DNA from 2 places in the Mesorhizobium sp. M0119 genome. Region 2 is predicted to be linked to the other one. Evidence: riboswitches for the same ligand, from Rfam matches in the RefSeq annotation. Region 2 holds a riboswitch; the other holds the start of a gene.
The links. A riboswitch is a leader RNA that binds a small molecule or an ion and turns the genes downstream of it on or off. The one in region 2 is predicted to bind cobalamin.

Region 1 (7,178 bases), on a different contig from region 2:
CAATAATCACCGAAACCTTCGGGCCAAGGCGCGGCGGAAGGCCTGCTTCCTCGATCGCCGCCCGAATCCGCTCCGCCATCGGGCGCGGGTCGGCGATTTCCTCCGGGTCGAGCCCGGCCAGCGGGCCGGTCTCGACCGGCACGCCAATGCGCACCGCAATACCCAGCGCGTCGACCTCCATTGCCAGCAGCCGGGCGCTTGCCGGCGTCAGGCCACGGATCTGCAAGCTGCCGCGGGCGGTCACTTCCATGATGCCGTTGCCATGGCGCAAGGCGGATTCGCAGAGTCCGATCAACGACTTCGGCAACAGTCCTCCAGCGACCGGATTGAGCCGCACCAGCAGCCCGTCGCCGGTTTGCATCGGTGCCGATAAAGCGGGGCAGGCGCCACGGCGCGAAAAAGCGTTCATGCCGCCACCCCCAGCGCTTGCGCTTCGGCAATCAGTGCGGCGAGATCGTCATCGATCGAATTGCGCAGCGGATGCCAGAGACCGCGCCGCCGGGCCGAGAGAAAACGCTCGGCGATGACTTTTGCGGCTGAAGGGTTTTCGCGCAGGATGAAGGCGCGGACCACGGGGTCGACGAGATAGGCGTCGTGCACGGCCTCGATCAGCGTGCCTGATATGGCATGGGTAGTCTCGGCAAAGCCGACCAGCCGGTCGACCGTCTCGGCGAATTCCGAGGCGCCGCGCGGCCCGTGGCGCATCTGGCCGGCAATGAAGCGCGGATTGACGGCGCGCGCCCGCACGACCCGGGATACGGCCTCGCCAACCGAGCGCGGCTTCGGCTTTTGCGGGTCCGTGGTGTCGAGCACGATCACGTCGGCGTTTTTGCCGAGCGCGGCAAGCGCTGCCGAAAAGCCGCCGATAAAGGCGACGTCGGCCGAGCCTTCGAGGATGTCGCGGCCGGGGTCGTCGCCGGTATGAACCAGAAGGTCGGCCTCAGCGATGCGGCCCTCAAAAGCGCCGGGCGCCGAAATGCCTTCGCCCTCGGAGCCGCCATAGGCGTGCGAGGTGGCGGCGAGATAGGCGCGGCCGATCTCTTCGCGCACGGCCCAGTCGCCGCTCGACAACAAATCCTCGACACCGGCGCCGTAAGTGCCGGGCGAGGTACCGAATATGCGCGGGCTGATCTTCCCGTCTGCACGCGTCCTGGCCGCCAGCGGGTTTTCCGAATCGTCCTCGTCGCGGGTCGCCACCGCGTTGGCCGCGGCATCGATCAGCGCGATCTGGGTCGGGAACATGTCGCGGAACAGGCCTGATATGCGCCAGGTGACGTCGACGCGCGGGCGGCCGAGCGTTGCCGGCGGCAGCACCTCGATGCCGGTGATGCGGCCGGTGGCGGAATCCCATTGCGGCCGGCAGCCCATCAGCGCCAGGCCTTGCGCGATCTCCTCGCCGCCGGTGCGCAGCGAGGCCGAGCCCCAGAGGTCGATGACCAGCGAGCGCGGCCAGTCGCCATGCGATTGCATGTAGCTGCGCAAGACCTCGTCGGCGGCCGCCCTGCCGAGATCGAAGGATGTCGGCGTCGGCATGGTGCGCGGGTCGGCGGTGAACAGATTGCGGCCGGTCGGCAGCACATCGCGCCGACCCCGTGCCGGTGCACCGGCCGGACCGGCAGCGACATGCCGGCCGTCGAGGGCCGCGATGAGTGCTACTTTCTCGGCTGCCGCACTTTGCCGCCGTACCGGATCAGCCTCGCCTTCCGGCGAGCGACCGTAGATATGCAGGCCGTCCTTGATGGCGAAATCCTTGAGATCGCAGAGCCAGGCGTCGATGCGGCGCAGCGCTTCGTCGGGAGCGTCGGTTTGGGCAACCCCGGCGTCCGAGGCGAGGCCAGTTTTTTGCGCGGTTTCGACGATCAGTCTCGCCAGGCGGTCGCGGCGGCGGCGGTCGAGCCCGTCGGCCTGGGCATATTCGTCGACCAGTCGTTCAAGCCTATGCTGGTTTTCGTCAAGCCCGGCGCCGGTCAGCGGCGGCGGCAGATGGCCAAGGGTGACGGCGGCAATGCGCCGCTTGGCCTGCGCTGCCTCGCCGGGGTTGGAGACGATGAACGGATAAATGACGGGCAGGGCGCCGGTGACGATTTCGGGAAAGCAGTTTTCGCTGAGCGCGACGGTCTTGCCGGGCAGCCATTCCAGCGTGCCGTGGGCGCCGACATGGACAATTGCATGGATGCCGAGCGACTTGCGCAGCCAGAGGCCAAAGGCGATCAGCGCATGGCGCGGCGGTAGCGTCGGGTCGTGATAGTCGGCGCGGCGGTCGGCTGAGCGCCCGCGGTCAGGTGCGAGTGCCACGGTGACGTTGCCGAAGGTGGCTGCGCGGAAGGGGAATTTTGCGGCGGCAGGCGCTTGAACACCCCCCTCTGTCCTGCCGGACATCTCCCCCTCAGAGGGGGAGATTGGCAGTTCCGCTGCCGGCTCTCCCTTAACGCCCTCGGTAATTGGCGAAAGCGGAGACAACAGCGCAATCTCCCCCCTTGAGGGGGAGATGTCCGGCAGGACAGAGAGGAGTGCCTCGCGCGAACCTGTCTCATCATCCGCCTTACCCCATGCCGCCTCCACCGCAGCAATTGCTGCCGTCGACAGTTCTGCCGAAAATGCGATGTAATCGTGCAAGGCCAACCCGTCGTCTCCGCGCTCTAACCTCTCCAGCAACTCGCGCGGCGTTTGCGGAATCCCTTCAACGGCGTAGCCCTGTTCGCTGAGGTCATGCAGCATCGCCAGCACACTGGACGGCACGTCGAGGCCAACGGCATAGCCGGTGCGGCCGGGGGCGCTCGGATAGTCGGGGATCAGGATGGCGAGCTTGCGCTCCGCACGCGGCGTCCGCTGCAGGCGAACGAAGGCTTCGACACGGTTCGCCACCTGCGCGACGCGGTCGGGCTCTGGCCGGTTGGCGAAGGCGCGGAAGGCCAATGCGGGATCGGTTTCGCTTTCGCCCTTGAAGGAAATGGCGCCGGCCAGGATGCGGCCGTCGAGCTCGGGCAAGACGACATGCATGGCCAGGTCGGCGGGCGCCAGGCCGCGCTGATTGGTTTGCCAGATGTCGCGGCGGGTGGTTGCGACGATGACCTGGAACACCGGCACGCCGGCGCGGTCGAACAGGGTTTCGACGCCAGGCTCGGCACCCGAGGCGAAAGCTGTGGCGGTGATGATGGCGGCAGGCTTCAGGGTTGCGAGCGCGGTTTCGACAAAGGCGAGCGATGCCGGGTCCTTGAGGCTGGCGACGAAGATAGGAACGGGGGCGATGCCGCGGTGGCGCAGGGCTTCGAAAAGCGCATCGATGGGCGCCACGTCGGCGGCGAGCAGCATCGAGCGGTAGAACAGGATTGGCACGACGTCTCCCTCCCCCTCGAGGGGAGGGTGGCCCGAAGGGCCGGGTGGGGTCGTCGCGGCAGTGCTCGACGTTTTTTTCTGTCGGCGCGCTTCAGAGAGGACCCCACCCCCGGCCTGCGGCCGGACCCTCCCCTCAAGGGGAAGGGGGACGACACCGCGTCCCGGCTCGTAAAATCCCGCCTTTGGCACGCTGACCGGTTCGGCTACCGCCGTACCCGATCCGGCGAGACTTGCCAATCTCTGCACCAGCGCCGCCAAATTTGCCGGCCCGCCCTCGCGAAAATAGCCGAGCAAGGCGTCAAGCTCTTGGCGCGGCAGCGTCGAGCCTTCGATCAGCCGCAAATCCTCGTCGTGGCTCTCGCCCGGCAGCAGCGCCAGCTTGATACCGCGATTTCGCGCGACAACGGCAAGCTGGTCGCAGCCATAGCGCCACCAGTCATAGCCGCCGAGGATGCGGACCAGGATAACTTTGGCGTGGCGGGCGACGCTGTCGATCCACAGGTCGACGGACATCGGATGGCGCAGGTCGCGCAAGGCGGCGAGCCGCATCGACGGCAGGCGGTCCGCATCTGCCTTCCACGCCGTCGCCAGCCCGGACAGGTCGCTGTCGGTGAAGGACAGCGCCACGACATCCGCAGGCGTTTGCCTGAGATCGACAGGCTCGGCGAGATCGTCGAGCGAGGCGGATGTGGTGGTGAGGATATGCATCGCGGCTCGTACCTGGGGTCAGCCGGCGAGGATGCGCTCGATCGCCGGCCGGTTCAGCCCTTTCAGGCCGATGACGACAAGGCGCGAGCGGCGATCGTCTTCAGCGGTCCAGGCGCGGTCGTAATAGTGATTGACGCGCGGACCGACGGCCTGCAGCAGGAGCCGCATCGGCTTGCCGCCGACTTCGACGAAGCCCTTGACGCGCAACACGTTTTCCTCCTCCGCCGCCGTGGCGACGCGTTGTGCGAGCTCGTCCGGGTTGGACACCGACGCGATGTCGATGACGAACGAGTCAAAATCGTCATGTTCGTGGTCGAGCTCGTCGTCGTGATGGGTCTTGCGGTTCTCGATGTCGTCCTCGACGGCGAGGCCGAGGCCGAGCAGTACCGACGGGTCGACCTTGCCTTGCGAAGTCGGCACGATCTTCACCGCCCGCGCAACGTGCTTGCCGATGACGGCATTGGCGCGGGCCGAGCCGGCTGCGTCCATCAGGTCGCTCTTCGACAGGATGATCAGGTCGGCGCAAGCGAGCTGGTCCTCGAATACTTCCTCGACCGGATCGTCGTGTTCGAGCGTCTCGTCCTGCGCGCGCTGCGCCTGCAGGGCGTCCATGTCGTTGGCGACGCGGCCATCAGCCAGCGCCGGTCCGTCGACCACTGCAATGACGCCGTCGACCGTCACGCGGCTTTTCACCGATGGCCACTGGAAGGCCTGGACCAGCGGCTTGGGCAGGGCCAGCCCGGACGTCTCGATCAGGATATGGTCGACCCTCGGCGTCAGCGACAGGATCTGGTCGAGCGCCGGGACGAAATCGTCGGCCACGGTGCAGCAGATGCAGCCATTGGCCAGTTCGACGATGTTTTCCTCGGGGCAGGTGTCGATGCCGCAGCCCTTCAGGATCTCGCCGTCGATGCCGATGTCGCCGAACTCGTTGACGATGATGGCCAGCCGCTTGCCTTTGGCGTTTTCGAGCAAATGGCGGATCAGCGTCGTCTTGCCGGCGCCGAGAAAACCGGTGACGACGGTGCAGGGAACGCGCGAAAGGGAGGCAGCGGTCATATCGAGTCCTTCAAAAGGTCAAGGGGAGGGATGCGGGCAACCAGGCCGCGCTTCAGGCAATCGGGACGGCCGCGCCATGGAATGAGCCCATCCGTCGAGGTGGCGAACAGCTTTGCGCCGGTCACGAGATCGGCGCCGCTGGTCGCAGTCAGGTCGCCGAAGACGTAACTCCAGCAGCCGTCGCGCAGTATGGCGGCGCTGAGCCGGCGCTTGCAATTGCCGAGGCATTCGACGGTGCGGATTTTAATGTTTTCGCTGGAAGCGGCGCGGCGCGTGTCCTCGGCGAGCAGTTCGCCGGCGCGGGGATGAGCGTCCGAACCGGTCTCGTCACGGCAGGACGAGCAGACGATGACGGTAATGCCGGCCGGGGAATCACCATGGCCGGACAATAAATCCGCTGTCTCAGCCGAAAAACTGCTGTCGCGTTCCAAATCAGGCTCCTTGCCCGGAAAACCCGCCAGGCGATCGGATTCTTATGTCCTAGACGGCAGGTCTCCTGGCTCGCGGGTCATCGCCTGGGTGCCGCCTTCCCGGGAATATCCCAGTGGTTTTCGGCCGAGGCTCGTCGCTTACAGTTGCGGGGACAGCCGCGGATTTGAAATCGAGATTTCGCACCGCATTCCCTCTTGGCCCTTGCCGTTGCGGGCAGGGGACCGTCTGGAACGGATTTAGGCTTGTGAAGGCAGTCGTGTCAACGCACGTCTATGACGCGGCGATATCTGCGAGCGGCTGGCCAAGGTCGCCGGCAGCTGTCACCTCGATGCGCTCAAGCCCGAGCCAACCCTGCATCAGCTTCAATTCCTCGAAGAGTTCGGCAGCGGTTTGTGGCGGGGCACCGGGCTCCGCATAGGCGGCATGGACGCGCAATACGCCGGCCGGACGGTCGGCCCTGAGGTCGACGCGCCCGACGATGCTGTCGCCGAGCAGGAACGGCAGCACATAATAGCCATACCGGCGCTTTTCGGCCGGCGTGTAGATCTCGATGCGGTAGTGGAAGTCGAACAACCGCTCGGTGCGCGACCGCTCGAAGACGACGGGATCGAACGGCGCGAGCAAGGCGCGCCCCTCGATCCTGCGCGGCAAACGGGCGTTCTTGTGGAGATAGGCTGTTTTGCTCCAGCCTTCGACGCTCACCGGCAACAGCTCGCCAGCCTCGACCAGCTCCTCGATGCGGCCCTTGATATCGGCGGGCGAGAGGCGGAAATAGTCGCGCAGGTCGCCTGCCGTCGCAACGCCATGGGCGCGGGCGGAGATGCGCAGCAATTCGCGGTGAGCGTCCTCGGGAGCGGGCGTTGGCAGACTTAGTATCGTTGGCGGCAGTACGCGCTCCGGCAGATCGTAGAACCGTTCGAAGCCGCGGCGATGCGCCGTGGTGATAAGGCCGGCCCAGAACAGCCATTCGAAGGCGTGCTTGGCATGGCTCCAGCCCCACCAGCCGCCCGAACCCTTCTGGCCTTCGAAAGCCGACGCCGCGATCGGGCCTCGTTTGGCGACCTCGCGATAGATGTCTTCGATATAGGCGGCGTGCTCGCGGCCCCATTTGGCCAGTCCGCTGTACATTTCGTCGCCGCGCTCGGCCCGCTGCATGCGCCAGCGCATCAGCGGATAGGTTTCAACCGGCAGGAAGGAGGCTTCGTGCGCCCAATATTCGAAGACCATGCGCTTCCGCGTTACGGCGGCGGCGTCGAGCAGCGCCAGCTTGTAGGGGCCAAGTCGAGAATAGAGCGGCATATAATGGGCGCGCACCACGGCGCTGACAGAATCGATCTGCAGGAGGCCGGTACGGGCAAGCACTCTGGCCAGATGCCGGCGGTCGGGCGTGCCGCTGGGGCGCGGGTCATTGAATCCCTGTGCCGCCAGCGCAATGCGACGGGCCATGCGAAGCGAGATTTTTTCCTTCATCAAGGCGGTATCCTGATGACGTGAGACAGAGAAAATGACTTGCGATTCCGCGCCATGCTAGCAGGGTTTTGGCGGCATCCATGTCAGGAGAGAAAAGTGGAGTGAAAAGTGAAGGAAATCAAACAGGAGCGGATCGGACCAGTTTTCCCGGATATGCCGTCCAGCACCGCGAT
Region 2 (7,178 bases):
CGCCGCCGCCCATCGAGGTCTCGATCTGCGCCAGCTTCTGGGCACGATCCTTCGCGGAGTAGCTCTTTCGGCCCGTTCGCGCTGACGGCGGTGCTTCAGTGGTCGCGGATATCGGCTTGGCAGGCGCGCTCGCCTCAGCTTCTGGCTTCCTCGACCGCCGCGCTCTCGTCTTCGGTTTTGGCGTTTCCGTTTTGTCTGCCGGTTCGCTATGAACTACTGCTGACTCGGTCTCCAGGGGATTGGCCATGAAATGCTCCACTCGCGGTTTGTGCAAAGGTTCAGCATCAAGGGCCACTACAGTAGAGTCAACAAGCTGACGATTTAACGGCTCGACTTCCTTTGTTGTCTCGGCCATCGCCGCGGCGATGTCGAAATTGCCCCAGATGGAACGTGCGGATTTTTGATAATTGCGCTTTTGTTTGATTTCCACGGTGAATGGTCGCGTCTGCCGCCTCATAGTTCCTTCCTGAATAGGAGAATGAAGTCGCCGCTCGAATTTTTTGGCGCTTCCTGCTTAGCGCGGAGCATTATCGTATAGCCGCTCAACGGGCAAGTGATGCCGGTCTTCGATGGCTGACCATCTGGGGAGATTTGAGCGGCTTCGCACGTCCTGCGCATGCCTGTAAGGCCGCCAAATTTTCTGGGTTAGCAGGCGCGCACTGTGGCAGCTTGGCTTGTACGGCGAGGCCATGGTTGAGTGAGGCGAAACAAATCCAGCCCCGCGGTCAATCCCGAGGCTTCCCACAATGGCGAAGAGAACATCTTCGTTCCTTTTGAGCACAAGACCTTCCGTTCGCTATGGTCGGCTGCACTCATTTCGAACCTTGGCACCCTAGTGGAAGGTGCGGCGGCAGCTTGGCTGATGACGAGCATCGCAGCAGTAATTTTTGATCGCCCATTCGTGCTGTGTACCAGCCCTGTGTCTTGCGCAAGTGGTCACGAACGGCTGCCGGAGCCTCGAAGACGCCCTAAAAACACATGCTGCGATTTTGAACACGCTTGACGTGTTAGATTAATTCATCCACGATGCGTGTGTTGAACACGCGAGGTGAGTTATGAACATGAAAGAGCTTAGGGTTCGACTGGGCATGACTCAAAAAGATTTGGCAGAGCAGATGGCAACGACGCAACAGACTGTGGCCCGTTGGGAAACAGGCAAAACGCAGTTGAACGTCGAGCAGATCAAGGACCTTTGTCTCACGTTGAAATGCACGGTCGAGGAGCTGCTGGGCTGGAAGATTGATGTCGAGGAGTGGCGCACGAGCCCGTTTGCAATTGCCGATGCCGAAACGCGATACGGCACGCTCAGAATCAAGACGACTGTTGGCAGCCGCCAATATCCTATCGATGAAAAGGGGCGTGAATCGATTTTACGTCAGTTGAAGGAACTTCATAATCTGCGTAGAAATAACACAAGCAGGCCATGGCTGTATTGTTGGAGCCTTGACAACAAAATACTCTTGATAAATCCGCAATATGTCCGCACCATTGAGCTTATCGGTGACGATGTAGAGGAGATGCCAGAGTATTATCATCCAGAAATCTATCGGGCTTTGGATGACTGGGATAAGGGTGAGGTTTCAGGAAAGCTGAAGAAAGAATGCGATGCCATCATCGCAGAGATGGGTGATCAGGAAGCCGTGCGCATGGCCTCCTATGTTCGCGTCACATATGACGACGGAGAAGATGAGTGGAACTTCTTGGATGAAGAAACCGCTACGACTTTCTTCGGATTGGAAGCTGCGACCTTTGACGTTCCCCAGTGTAGTTTCGCCGAAGTGGAGGAAGAAGGTTACTACCGAGCGCGATACGCCAACCTTGATCGCGTCGTGGTGATGGAGGTTCCAAGCGACCGTTATCACAGATTGACCGCGCCCGAGGAAGCTTAGAACCATCCACGAAGGGCGCATGTTACATCTCGACCTTGCGTGGTGCGTTTTCAGTACGAGATGACGTTAAGCGTAGGTAGTGGCAGGTAAGTGTGCTCGACCAGAAGCTCAACTGCCTCCTCAATATCGCTGCCGATGTGCCGCAGGACACGTCCACGGGAGCGTGGATAGGCGTGAAGTTCCTGCACTCCATGGTCCGCTCTCCCATCGCCGGTGTGTGCCCGACGCCATCTTGTGGACGAGCTTGGCCGCCTGCACCCGGTTGTATTCCGGCTTGCGGTCCGCCTGGGCGGTCCGCCGCGATGGCTATCTCCATGTCAATCGGCGCCGAACTTTGACTGCCCGCTGCTTTTGATGAATTTGGCGAGGTCCCGCGCATAATCACTCTTGGTCTTCTCCTTGAGGCCCTGTGTCGCGAACTTGTGGTCCAGCAGGGCAAACAGGTCCAAGTCCCCTTCCGCCTGTGGCGCTGGCTTGCCCTCACCGCCCTCGGCTTCCCAATTGGGGACCGCTTCTGCGCGCTGCACCGTGGCGATTGTCCGCCCAAGACGCATCACAAGATCGAACGCCAAACCGTGCGCGTGCACGACGATTTGCCGCTCAGGCCTCATTTGGACAGGACTTGAGCTGGCCCGGTGGTTTGAGCCGGGTTACCTTGAGCCGGTGGGCTGCGAACAAGCAGTTCGAGACATTGGCCTCGATCACTTCGCAACACGCCGCTGCGCCTGGCCTCGGTGTGCTCCCCCCGAAATCGTTGTGTCATATCACCGAGGGCATCACGGCCAACAGCTTCCACATGGGCAACAGCCTCGCCATTGAGCCGAATATGGTCGCGAGCAGATCACCAACGAAGCGGTCGGAACCTCGGAGCCGAAGTTCGACGCCGAGGTGGTTCGCATGATGCGCTAAGCAGCACCACGGCGCTTGCCGGTATGTTTGCTGCCGGCAGCCGACGAACTCCTATCCTCCTGGACAAGGGCGCCGTGCGTCATTGCTTTGATTTACCGGCCGCTCAAGGCTTCCACAGTTTTCGCTTTCGAGGCGACCTTTGGAACATGCCAACGAAAATTAACATAACGACATAAACATTTCTTTATGCGGCGTTGACAAAGAAGCGAACTGCTGTAATTGTCTCCCGCGTCGTGGTTCTCCGTACGGTGCTGCCGCAGCGGAGCTAAGAGGGAAGCCGGTGCGAAGCCGGCGCTGCCCCCGCAACTGTTAGCGGCGAGCCAACCCCACTCATGTCACTGAGGCGAATAGCCTTGGGAAGACGGGTAGAGGCTATGACCCCGCGAGCCAGGAGACCTGCCACGGCGAATTACGTCCACGGGCGGGGTGTCTCGGTGGCCGCTGCAGCCTGGCGTTCGTGCCGGCCTGCTAGCGCCTTCCTTGTCACCGACGCCCCAACCATCGGGGTATGGCATGACTGTCTCTCAGCAAATTCCTGTAGCAACGCTCGGCGTGCCGCGCTTCGGTCGTCGGCGAGAATTGAAATTCGCGCTTGAAAGTTACTGGTCCGGAAAATCTTCCGCCGCTGACCTTCTCACGACGGCGAAGGCGCTCCGTGCCGCTAGCTGGGAGGAGCAGCACGATCGCGGCGTGTCGAAAATCCCGTCGAACGACTTCTCGCTATACGACCATGTGCTCGACACCGCAGCCATGGTCGGCGCCGTTCCATCCCGTTACGGCTGGAATAGCGGCGAGGTCCCACTTGACATCTACTTCGCAATGGCGCGCGGCAACCAGGGTCAGACGGAGGATTGTGGACACGCTGGTCACCAGCAGGCGGCTCATCGGCCTGATGTAACCGCGATGGAAATGACCAAGTGGTTTGACACCAACTATCACTACATTGTGCCGGAACTCGACGATGATCAGACGTTCGCCCTCTCGTCGACGAAACCGGTCGACTACTTCCTCGAGGCTAAAGCTCTCGGCATTCACACACGCCCAGTCATCCTTGGACCGATCACCTTCCTCAAGCTGGCGAAATCGCCTGCCGAAGGCTTCGATCCCATCGCGCTCCTGCCGAGGCTGCTGCCCGTCTACGAGCAACTCCTGCAGAGGCTGAAGCTGTCGGGAGCCGACTGGGTGCAGATCGATGAGCCAGCGCTTGTCCTCGATCTGAACCCGAACGAACGAGCTGCGTTCGAATTCGCCTATGGCCAGCTGTCAAAAGCCGCGCCCGAGTTGAAAATCATGCTGGCTACGTATTTCGGGCCGCTGGGAGACAATCTCGAAACCGCGGTTTCTCTGCCCCTGGCCGGGCTGCATATTGATCTCGTGCGCGCTCCCGAGCAGCTGGAAACGGTGGGTCGGCTCGCACCGAAGGATCTGGTGCTCTCGCTTGGCTTGATCGATGGCCGCAACGTCTGGCGTGCGAACCTGCCCGCCATTCTCGACCGCATCAAACCGATCGTCGCCGGCTGGCCCTTGGACCGCGTCGAGATCGCGCCTTCTTGCTCGATGCTGCATGTGCCGATCGACCTGCGCATGGAGACGGAACTCGACGCGGACATCAGGTCGTGGCTCGCCTTCGCGGCCCAGAAGACCGACGAGTTGGTGTTGCTTGCCCGGGCCTTGTCCCAAGGCAGGGATGCGGTGGCAGGCGCGTTGAAAGCGTCTGCCGAGGCTGCCGCCACTCGCCTGACATCCACGAAGATCCATGACCCGCTTGTTGAGGGGCGGATCGCCAGCATTGACGACAGCATGAAGCGACGAGAGAGCGCTTTTGCCGAGCGCTCCAGAGTCCAGGCCGGCACGCTCGGGCTGCCGCCGTTCCCGACGACGACCATCGGGTCCTTCCCGCAGACGCCGCAGGTACGCAGGGCGCGGGCTGCTCATGCGAAGGGCCAGCTGAGCTATGTCGACTACGAGACCTTCCTGAAGAAGGAGATCGAGGCTGCAATTCGCTGGCAGGAAGAGATCGGGCTGGACGTGCTGGTGCACGGTGAGTTCGAACGAAACGACATGGTACAGCATTTCGGCGAGCAACTGTCCGGCTTCGCCTTCACCCAGCATGCCTGGGTACAAGCTATGGGTCCCGCTACGTGCGTCCCCCCATTATCTTCGGCGACGTATCGAGGCGCAATCCGATGACGGTGCGCTGGTGGCAATTCGCCCAGTCGCTTACGGAAAAGCCTGTGAAGGGAATGCTCACAGGCCCAGTGACCATTCTCAACTGGTCTTTTGTTCGCGACGACGTACCCCGCTCCGAAGCCTGCCGCCAGATCGCGCTCGCCATCCGCGATGAAGTGGCGGACCTCGAAAGATCCGGCGCAAGGATGATCCAGATCGATGAGGCGGCGTTCCGCGAAGGATTGCCACTGCGCCAGTCTGACTGGAAAGACTATCTCGACTGGGCTGTCGAATGCTTCCGGATCGCCTCAACGGGTGTGAAGGACGCGACTCAAATCCATACCCACATGTGCTATTCGGAGTTCAACGAGATCATCGACGCGATCGTCGAAATGGATGCGGATGTAATTTCGATTGAGACGTCGCGCTCGAAAATGGAACTGCTGGACGCCTTCACGAGCTCCAAATATCCGAATGAAATCGGGCCCGGAGTCTACGACATTCACTCACCACGGGTCCCGGAAGTCGGCGAGATTTCGGATCTCGTCATGCTTGCCCGCGAGCGACTGTCCGATGCCCAACTGTGGGTAAACCCGGACTGTGGCCTCAAAACCCGCAAGTGGGAGGAGGTCCGCCCTGCCCTCATGAACATGGTTGCTGCAGCACGCGCGCTCCGGGAGAAAGTGTAGGCCGGAAGGTTTCCTGGTTGCTCACCATGTGGTGAGTTAGCGGCTGCCGCATGTCGGCCTGTGAATGTGCCAAAACGCGATCACATCCTTTGAAATAAGTCACTCGAGCGAGAAAGTGCACTTTCCTTCGGCACGTACTAATCGCGCAGGAATAAGGGGAACCGTTTTCTCCCTGTGACGTGTCGAGTTCGAAGGGGATGTGATTGGCGTCGAGACCGCTCCGGCCATGGGTTATCAGCATGCCAAGTGCGCTGTTCTCGATCAGTTCGTAAAGGACTTCTCGGCTCGGTTCATCGAAATGCGCGGGTACATACATGACAGGTTCCTTCACTGGCCGCCGGCTTCGCTGTTCACCGGTTGACATCCGATGGCAAGCGTTCCAACGCGGCGGCGATCTGGCGCTTCGCTGCTGAGGGCAGAGGCAGGATGGGACGCGGGGGGTCGGCACGGCAAATGTCGAGCAATTCGGCAAGTGCATAGACGACGCGAAGGCTCGAGAACTCCTTGAAGAGGCTCCAGAGCGGCGCAAGCGTGGCATCGATCCGTCGCGCTTCGGCCGCATCGCCCTGTTGCGCCGCCGTGACGATCTTCACGCAGACCTCGGGCAGGATGCCGGCGAGGACGCTGTACCATGTGTGGGCGCCGGCGATCATGGCCTCTGCGGCGTTCCAGTCGCCGCTGTAGCCGATCGAGAACCCTTCCGGCACAGTGCGCCTCTGGTCGGCCAGATGGCTCTTGATCGCATCGCCCTTGTCTGTCGGATTCTTGATAGCGACGATCCCCCGCACCTTTGCCAGGCGGCTGACGAGTGCTGGGGTGAAACGGAAATGCGTCGTTCCTGGATTGTCGTAGATGACCATCGGAAGGCCACTTTCGCGCGCCACCGTGGAGAAATGTTCGAACACCTCGTCATCAGTGAGCGGGGTGTAAGAGGCGGCGGCAAGCAACCCCGCGGCAGCCCCAAGGGCCTTAGCGTCCTGCGCGAGCCTCACTGCTTCGTCGGTGCGCAGCGCGCCCACACCCACCACGACCGGCATGTGTCCCCCGGTTTCGTCCAAGGTCTCGGCGAGCGCCCGTCGCCGTTCCTCGCGCGTCAGATACATGTAGGTGCCGGTGCTGCCGAGAAGACCGATGGAATCGACCTGAGCGGCGCCAAGCCGAGCAATCAGCTTGCGCAGAGCAACGGAATCGACACGGCCGTCCCGATCGGCGGGCGTGATGGGAAACGCGGAAAGACCGCTCAGGAATGCCATGGCAAGGCTCCAGGTTTGTGCGTGAGCGCAGGACTGGCCGGACGACAGGTCATCACAAGGCGTCCAGAGCCCGCCGCAGGTCGGCGATTAGGTCATCGGCGTCTTCAAGACCCACCGAGAGGCGCATGAGGTCCTCGCCGACTCCATCGGCCAGATGCGCATCCTTGCGGATCGGCTGACGAGCACGGGTCAGGCTTGCCGGATGATAGATGAGACTGTCGGCATCGCCGAGGCTGACAGCCCGGGTGATCAGGTTGAGCCGGTCCATC

Region 1: another riboswitch for cobalamin. It lies ahead of NKJ40_RS16240 (DUF1636 family protein); the one in region 2 lies ahead of metE (5-methyltetrahydropteroyltriglutamate--homocysteine S-methyltransferase).

What each region holds. Positions count from the first base shown of each region.
Region 1 is NZ_JAMYTU010000015.1:35,456-42,633, reverse strand. Features, by position in the region: gene cobG (precorrin-3B synthase) at 1-409, opposite strand, end outside; gene cobN (cobaltochelatase subunit CobN) at 406-4,044, opposite strand; gene cobW (cobalamin biosynthesis protein CobW) at 4,063-5,103, opposite strand; gene NKJ40_RS16240 (DUF1636 family protein) at 5,100-5,534, opposite strand; cobalamin riboswitch at 5,573-5,776, opposite strand; gene NKJ40_RS16235 (winged helix-turn-helix domain-containing protein) at 5,806-7,005, opposite strand.
Region 2 is NZ_JAMYTU010000034.1:1,120-8,297, forward strand. Features, by position in the region: gene NKJ40_RS24410 (transposase) at 1-457, opposite strand, end outside; gene NKJ40_RS31960 (MFS transporter) at 698-1,003, shown strand; gene NKJ40_RS24420 (helix-turn-helix transcriptional regulator) at 1,056-1,889, shown strand; gene NKJ40_RS24425 (hypothetical protein) at 2,207-2,461, opposite strand; cobalamin riboswitch at 3,016-3,216, shown strand; partial or broken gene metE (5-methyltetrahydropteroyltriglutamate--homocysteine S-methyltransferase) at 3,312-5,656, shown strand; gene NKJ40_RS24435 (FMN-binding negative transcriptional regulator) at 5,610-6,020, opposite strand; gene NKJ40_RS24440 (dihydrodipicolinate synthase family protein) at 6,007-6,909, opposite strand; gene NKJ40_RS24445 (trans-sulfuration enzyme family protein) at 6,962-7,178, opposite strand, start outside.